Linked DNA regions of Thermogutta terrifontis. The protein of the gene in region 1 interacts with the protein of each later gene in a pairwise test. Links are inferred from orthologs where the notes say so. Each region holds a gene or a part of one and is shown on either strand. Other genes may lie near its edges.

Region 1 (4,199 bases):
GGAACGAACACAGCGCAATCCAGGCAATAGTGCCCCCGAAACACATGGAGTCAATGTAACTTCACAGGCTGACGATTCTTGGGCCGAACAATAAAAACTTTCAGAGCAATTTCCTATCATGAGTGTTCGGTTCGGTTGTCCTGGTCAGATTGAACGAGTATGGATCCCTCACAAATAACCAATCATTTGACAGGCAACTCAATCGCGGGAGTTCTACCGCTGGTACAAAGCGGAAGCTTCTGGCTACCACCCGCCGGGTCCACAACGGCATCGGCCGTGGACTGGCTGTTCTATTTTTTGTTCTATGTGGCTGCGTTTTTCTTTCTGTTGATTGTCACCTTGATGACGCTTTTTGTCCTTAAATATCGTGCGCGTCCTGACCGGGATGCGCCCGAACCCTCCCCCAGCCACAATACCTGGCTCGAGCTGACCTGGTCTGTTATTCCCACAATGATCATCATATTCATTTTCGCGGTTGGGTTTGCTGGATACATGGAGATGCGGACACCGCCAGCGAATGCCTATGAAATCCGCGTGACGGGCCAGAAATGGAAGTGGTTTTTTACCTATCCAACAGGATATGTTGATGAGAATCTCCACGTGCCTGTGGATCGTCCCATCCGCCTTGTGATGACCAGTCGCGATGTCATCCACAGTCTCTATATTCCGGCCTTTCGACTCAAGATGGACCTCGTGCCCGGGCGATACACATCCACCTGGTTTCAAGCGATCCAGCCCGGCGAGTACGATCTTTTATGCGCCGAGTACTGTGGAGACAATCATTCTTCGATGCTTGCCAAGGTTATCGTGCATCGGCCCGGTGAGTTTGAAAAATGGCTGGAAGAGGCCTCTAACTTCATGAAAAACCTCTCACCGGTGGAGGCTGGGCAGATCCTCTATCAGCGTCAGGGTTGTGCCCAGTGTCATTCGATCGACGGCTCCGCAAAGGTGGGACCTACCTTTCTGGGACTTTTCGAAAGCCAGGTCAAGCTCGCGGATGGCACTACCGTAACGGCCGACGAGAACTATCTGCGCGAGTCCATCCTGGTGCCGGATGCCAAAGTTGTGGCAGGATTTCGACCGCAGATGCCCCCGTACCAGGGGCTCCTCGATGAGGACAAAATTGCTGCCCTTATTGAGTTTATTAAATCGCTAAAATCGGAACAGTCGGCTGGAGGACATAACTGATGGTTACCGAAGTTACGGAACCCAGGCCGGTGGCCCGCTCGACGCCGCCCGACTATCTTCACGACGGGCGTGGGATCTGGTCGTGGCTTTTCACCCTCGATCATAAGCGGATCGGGGTCATGTATCTTGTGGGCATTTTGACCTCGTTACTTCTGGGGGGAGTTTTCGCACTCCTCATTCGCACTCACCTGGCCATCCCGGCACTGGTTCACCAGCCTGGTCAAGCAACGTCTACCGCCGGGAGTGCCGCCGTGGTTGTGGGGCCGAGTCAGCCGGTTCCGGCCAATACTTCCACCGGGCAGGATGCCGCGGCCCAAATGGTGGCTGAATCCGAAGCGGCTACTGCTGCCAGCACCGTCCAGCCGACACCCCCGCGCTATCTTCTAACGCCAAAGGAATACAATCGCGCGTTTACTCTTCATGGCGCGATTATGATATTCCTGGTCATTATCCCGGGGATTCCTGCCGCCCTGGGTAACTTCGTGTTGCCGCTCATGCTGGGAGCCAAAGACGTGGCGTTTCCGCGTCTCAACTTGATGAGTTTTCATTTATGGCTAATTGGTCTCGTGTTTTTCCTGGTCGTGCTGTTCACGGGAGGACTGGACACGGGATGGACTTTTTATACTCCCTATAGCACGACTACCGATACCCGCGTCACAACGGCAGTGGTAGGCGCGTTTATTCTGGGATTCAGCTCTATATTTACCGGGATTAACTTTATCGCCACCGTTCATTTCCTGCGTCCGCGGGGCATGAGCTGGTTCCGGATGCCGCTCTTTGTCTGGTCCCTCTACGCCACGGCAATTATTCAGGTCCTCGCCACACCGGTGCTGGGCATCACGCTGCTGCTGATTGCTTTAGAGAAGAATCTCGGGCTGGGTATTTTTGACCCCAAGCTGGGTGGGGACCCGGTGCTCTTCCAGCACTTTTTCTGGTTTTACTCTCACCCGGCGGTCTATATCATGATTTTGCCCGGAATGGGCATTATCAGTGAACTGATTTCCACCTTCAGCCGCAAGCATATATTCGGATATCGCTTCATTGCCTTTTCCAGCGTGGCCATCGCCATCCTCGGTTTTCTCGTCTGGGGACATCACATGTTTACCAGCGGGCAATCGCGGCTGGCCAGCATGATCTTCAGTGCGCTTACTTTCAGCGTGTCCATTCCTTCCGCGATTAAAGTCTTCAATTGGTTGGCGACCATGTATAAAGGGCGGATCTCGCTGCAAACACCGATGTGCTATGCCCTTGCGTTCATTCTTCTGTTCGGTATTGGTGGCCTGACAGGTCTGTTCCTTGGCGCCCTGGCCACCGATGTCCACCTCCACGACACCTACTTCGTGGTGGCACACTTTCACTATGTGATGTTTGGCGGGACGCTTGTCGCCTTCCTCGGTGGCCTTCACTACTGGTGGCCGAAGATGACGGGCAAAATGTACAACGATACCCTCGGCCGTTTGGGAGCGCTTTTGATATTCCTCGGTCTCAATCTGACATTCTTCCCGCAATTTGTCTTGGGTAGCCGAGGGATGCCGCGTCGGTACTTCGATTATTCCAGTTTGCTTGATCGGCATCCCGAATTTGCGGGTCTCAATCTGATGTCTACCGCGGGGGCATATCTGACGGCCATTGGGCTGATCGTGGCGGCCGTCTGTCTGCTGGGTTCTTTATGGTGGGGTAGGAAGGCACCGCCCAATCCTTGGGGGTCGGCTTCCCTGGAGTGGCGATGCCCTTCCCCTCCCCCCAAAGAGAATTTCCTCAGTCCTCCCGTCATAACGCCGGCTTTCGATCCGTACGACCTCGATCAGGTGGTGTACGATCCGGAAACACAGGGTTACTGGGTGCGCCAGACCGCAATCACGTGAGGCGAAAAGAGGATGCGCACTGCAATATGACTTTCATGGTTGCGAGTATTGAGAATTCCGGTTTTTCTAAACGTTAGTTCTCCGTTTTTGCGGCGATGACGATGGCAACACACTCCGTTGAAGTTCCGGAACAACATCACCCAACTGGGGAACACGATCACCATGCAGGTGAGCATCCTGCATACCTGGCCCATCATTTCGACTCCATGGCCCAACAGTTTGCGGCCGGCAAACTGGGGATGTGGATCTTCCTGGTGACGGAAATCCTCTTTTTTGGCGGACTCTTTTGCGCGTACGCCGTCTATCGCGCGAATCATCCGGAAGTTTTTGTCTACGCCCACCACTTTCTGGACAAAAACCTCGGCGCGCTGAACACCGCGATCCTCATTTTTAGCAGTTTCACAATGGCCTGGGCGGTGCGAGCCGCGCAACTGGGACAGCAACAAACATTGCGGCTGTGCTTGATAACGACGCTCCTCTGCGCGGGCGCGTTTCTCGGGGTGAAATATGTCGAGTATCGCCAGAAATGGGAGCACGGCCTCCTCTGGGCAGGCTGGTACCATCCCCACGTCACCAATGCTGAGCACCACGGGGATGCTGCTCCGAAACCCTCCTCACCGGCGACCGCGCCAACTGCTGTCCAAGCCACAACATCAGGACAAACACCCGAGCCCACCACGGCGGCAACGGCGGGTGAACACTCCGAATACCCCGGTGAGCCGCGTCTGGCCGGTGTCTTCTTCAGCATTTATTTCTGCATGACAGGCCTTCACGCCCTGCACGTCGTCGGAGGCATGATCGCCATCACGTGGCTTCTCATCCGCGCCTTTCAGGGGGTGTTTGGTCCGGAATACTACGGGCCGGTGGACTACGTCGGCCTTTACTGGCACCTTGTTGACATGATCTGGATTTATCTGTTTCCGCTCCTGTATTTGATTCACTGAGAACGGGGAGGAACCTCCGCTCAGGGAAACAACTGCTGAACTGAGAGGCTTTGCAAAAGGAATGAGTATGACGTCACAGCAGGTAAACCAGGCACATCATGCGGGAGGACACGTGGTGCCAGGACATGTCCTGGTGGCCGTCTTTATTGCGCTCCTCGTACTCACGGCCCTGACGGTAGCCGCCACATGGGTCGACCTGGGA
Region 2 (4,008 bases), 1.2 Mb from region 1 along the record:
CGGAGGAGCGGTGTCCTGTCGCGAGTGGTGCGAGGTCGGGTCTGGAGTCCATAAGAATTGCCGTAATCACCGGGGATCATGAGCATGCCAACAGGACGGGACTTCACCTCGGGTCGACGAAATGCCAGTGCGAGCAAAAAGAGCGCGTTCTGTTCCTTTTGCCGCAAAAGCTATCGGGACGTCGGCCCCCTCGTGGAGGGGCCCGGTGATGTCTACATCTGTGGCGACTGTATCGATCTTTGCCAGTCGATCCTGGAGCAGGAGCGGCGCCGCACCGGGACAGCGCGGCCTCTTTTTGCCCGGGTCCCCACACCGCGCGAAATCGTGGCCAAGCTCGATGAGTTTGTCGTTGGGCAGGAGGAAGCGAAAAAAGTCCTTGCGGTGGCGGTGTACACGCACTACCGCCGACTGATGCATCGCGGGACGTCGGACGTAATGATTGATAAGTCCAACATTCTCCTCATCGGTCCGACGGGATCAGGGAAAACACTCCTCGCGCAAACGCTGGCCAAGCTCCTCGATGTTCCCTTCGCCATCGGGGACGCGACGACGCTTACCGAAGCAGGTTATGTGGGAGAGGACGTGGAAAATTTGCTCCTCAAGTTGCTTCACGCGGCAGATTTTGACATTGAGGCGGCTCAGCGGGGAATCGTATACATCGACGAAATCGACAAAATCCGCAAAACCAGCCACAACCTTTCAATCACGCGTGACGTGTCAGGGGAGGGAGTGCAGCAGGCCCTGCTCAAGATGCTGGAAGGGACGATCTCCAATGTGCCCCCGCAAGGCGGCCGCAAGCATCCCGAACAGCAGTACATCCAGGTCGATACGACAAATATTCTTTTCATCTGCGGTGGCACATTTGTAGGGCTGGAAGAAATCATCGCCCGCCGGCTGGGGAAACGATCCATCGGATTTGCCTCCGGAGTCCCGGGCCAGCAGGGGGGATTGTCGGAAGACGAGCTCCGGCGCGAATATCTCCTGTCACACGTAACAAGCGAAGACCTGGTGGAGTTCGGAATGATTCCGGAATTCATCGGTCGGCTACCGGTGGTGACGGCTCTTCGTCCGCTGGATGTTCCGGCCATGGTCCGGGTGCTGACCGAACCGAAAAACGCCCTCGTCAAGCAGTATCAGGAGCTTTTCGCCATGGAGAACGCCGAGCTGGAGTTCACCGACGAAGCCCTCCAGCTCATTGCCAAGAAAGCCTACGAGAAGGGTACCGGCGCCCGCGGTTTACGCTCGATCGTCGAAGGCATCATGCTGGATGCCTTGTACTCTCTTCCCGATCAGCCGCCCGGCTACCGCTACATTGTGGACGTCGACGTCGTGGAGGGGCGGAAGCCACTTCTGGGACATCCCGTGGCAAGGCAGAAGACGGCCTGAGAACGCCGTCAGGTTGGTCGCCGCTTTTTAACTGGTGGGCCGCTGTCTGGCGTAACGAAGGCTATCCTCTCTTGACGGTTTAAACCTGCCTGACCATTCGACGCAGGACCTCAATGCCGCGCTCAATGACCTCATCTGGTGCGGCATAGGAAATGCGGAAGTGGGTATCACGCCGGCTGAACACTTTACCGGGGATGATCAGCAGGTGGTGTTTTTCTATTGCTTCCATGACGAATTCTGTAGCAGTTCCCCGGGGCGCTTTTGGAAAGGCATAGAAGGCCCCGCGAGGTGTAACCAGTTCATAGAGGTCGCGGAGCCCCTCAACGACCAGATCGCGCTTTCGCCGATAGGCGGCAAAATAGGCCGACATATCCACATCCAAAGCCGTTAAAGCCGCCCACTGAAATGGTTGCGGCGCACAGACGAAGCTGTACTGCTGGAGCTTGAGCATTTGCTGGATGATCGCGCTTGGCCCATGCGCGACTCCTACCCGCCACCCCGGCATTCCGTGGCTTTTACTGAACCCTTCCACGACGATCGTGGAGGGATTGAACTGGGCGGGGGAAACGAACGGCTGGTCATAGCAGAAATCGCGATAAATCTCGTCACTCAAGAGCACGATCCCACGCCTCTGCGTCAAATCGGCGAGATCTCGAAGCTCTTGCTCGCTTGCCACAACGCCGGTTGGATTGGCCGGACTATTCACGATAACCATTTTTGTCCGCGGGGATAGAGCGGCTTCTACTCGGCTGACGTCGATCCGAAAATCCGGATATGTGTCCACCACCACAGGCACTCCTCCCGCGATGTGGATGAGCGCCTCGTACATAACAAAATACGGGTCAAAGATGATGACCTCTTCGCCTGGGTTCACCAGCGATAGGATGGCCAGCACCAGACCACCGCTGGTCCCACTTGTCACGAACACCTCGCGGTCCGGATGTCCATAGCGCCGAGCGATGAGCTCCTGCAACTTCTCCCGCAGGGGTTCGATCCCCTGGGTTACCGAATACCCGTTTTTTCCCGTTCGAATGGCTTCAATCGCAGCCTGCTTGACCGTCTCGGGGACATCGAAGTCGGGCTGTCCAATTGAGAGATTGATAGGATTCTTCAAACGAGCGCCCAGTTCAAAAACCTTACGAATCCCGGACGCATCAAACTGACGCATACGGTGGGCGATCCAGGAGTCGAGCATAAGCCGTGCCTCTATCCACCAAAAGGGAAAACCCGGTTGACATGCAAACTCTGTATGTTACCACCACGCAGCTTGGCTCACTACGCTCCCCGTGTGGCAATTTCTATTTGGACGTAGGGGCGATTTATGAGTTGCCCTTGCGACACATTAGCGGCGTGACGTCTCCCAGGCGTTTATAAAAGCTCGGGATAGGTCGGCTTGCGTTACCCTATTCGGAGCGGGTGAGTGTCGATCAGTGTTGGAAAAAAAACGATGCGACGGGCCAACTCATTGGCATCGCTAGGAGTGGCGGTCAGCTGTCTCGCGTGGCTGACAGTCTCAAGTTTCTGTGCGGGAAGGTGTTCGGGAGAAGCGGGTGGACTATCTCACCCGGCACTGGAACCGAATGATGCCGCCTTCTCCGGGTGGCAGTGGTTCGGTCAAACGCCACTGGAGGGTCAACGAACCTGCCTCGTTGGGCTGGACGGAGAATTCCACCGCCTTGCTCGCCTGCGACGATCCATCGACGTACTCCAATCGCGTGGAGAGATTGTCGATGATGAGGAGGTCTGTAATCGGGACTGTGCCCACGTTGTCGAATCGGAGCGTGAAATCAACCGTCTCGCCAGGGAGCGCGGTTGCCGTCGATGCGACTTTGACCAGTCGCAGTTTGCTTTCGCCATAACGGCTCTGCACCCGATAGAGGCTGTGCACCCGGCTCACGCCGACTTCCTCAGACGCGGCACGGCCGTCCACCACCACCTGGACCTGGGAATCGGCGGTCCAAGCGACGGCGGCCTGGACACTCTGGGCCAGTGTGGGCATTTCGTCGGCCACCATCTGGCCTTTGACGATCAAGCTGAAATTCTCGTAAGGCTTGAAAGCGTCGGAGAAGCCACGCGGTCCCAGTGCCTGAGAGACGGCTCCATCGCGCTGGCCACTCTGGAAGATCGCCAGACCGCGACGTTGCACCTCTGCCCGGGCCTGGTAGTTTTGCGTTCCCATTCCCACGGATTGGACTTCTTCGATACGAGCCATGTGGGTCGGGGTGGAAACCCCCATCACTTTTTCTGCCTGTTCATCCGCCCGCAGGCCCACCACCTGGCGGACCGAAGCGAAACGTGGGCTGTAAATGAACACCCGATTAAAGGGCTGGACGCGGCTTTTGCCGTCAGCCGTTTGAAACCTTGCCACGGTATCCTCGGGGTTAATTCCGGTCACACCGTTCTCGGCGAGTCCGGCAAACGGGGGTAAGTCGCCCCCATCTGCCAGAAACTCGTCCTGCGGCCAGGGACCAGCAATACCGGGGGGAGTCCACGCACCGGTTACCACACCCGGTGGTGTCCCACGAGGAAGCACATTTCCTTGCGCATCCACGTAAATCGGTCCCTGGATTGGGGGAGGAACCGACGGCGCAGCCACCGTCAGCGGGGAACCTCGGTCAGAAG

The links. The genes of interacting proteins can lie anywhere in the genome.
Region 2: the proteins of THTE_RS11340 (region 1) and THTE_RS06990 interact in binary tests that used the Escherichia coli proteins (3 or more experiments, as listed by UniProt). The link is inferred for Thermogutta terrifontis from one-to-one orthologs.

What each region holds. Positions count from the first base shown.
Region 1 is NZ_CP018477.1:3,044,943-3,049,141, forward strand. The notes cover bases 621-3,620. They hold THTE_RS11340 (cytochrome c oxidase subunit I), read left to right. Parts: upstream 621-1,187; coding sequence 1,188-3,053; downstream 3,054-3,620. Other genes in these bases: coxB (cytochrome c oxidase subunit II), read left to right, coding at 621-1,188; THTE_RS11345 (cytochrome c oxidase subunit 3 family protein), read left to right, coding at 3,155-3,620. In the rest of the region: THTE_RS11330 (SCO family protein), read left to right, coding at 1-94; more of coxB, read left to right, coding at 160-620; more of THTE_RS11345, read left to right, coding at 3,621-3,997; THTE_RS11350 (cytochrome C oxidase subunit IV family protein), read left to right, coding at 4,065-4,199. UniProt on the Escherichia coli protein: Cytochrome bo(3) ubiquinol oxidase is the terminal enzyme in the aerobic respiratory chain of E.coli that predominates when cells are grown at high aeration.
Region 2 is NZ_CP018477.1:1,852,535-1,856,542, forward strand. What follows is about bases 524-3,332. They hold THTE_RS06990 (pyridoxal phosphate-dependent aminotransferase), read right to left. Parts: upstream 2,582-3,332; coding sequence 1,466-2,581; downstream 524-1,465. Other genes in these bases: clpX (ATP-dependent Clp protease ATP-binding subunit ClpX), read left to right, coding at 524-1,386; THTE_RS06995 (DUF11 domain-containing protein), read right to left, coding at 2,942-3,332. Also shown: more of clpX, read left to right, coding at 85-523; more of THTE_RS06995, read right to left, coding at 3,333-4,008. UniProt on the Escherichia coli protein: Shows aminotransferase activity with methionine and histidine as substrates, and to a lesser extent also with phenylalanine.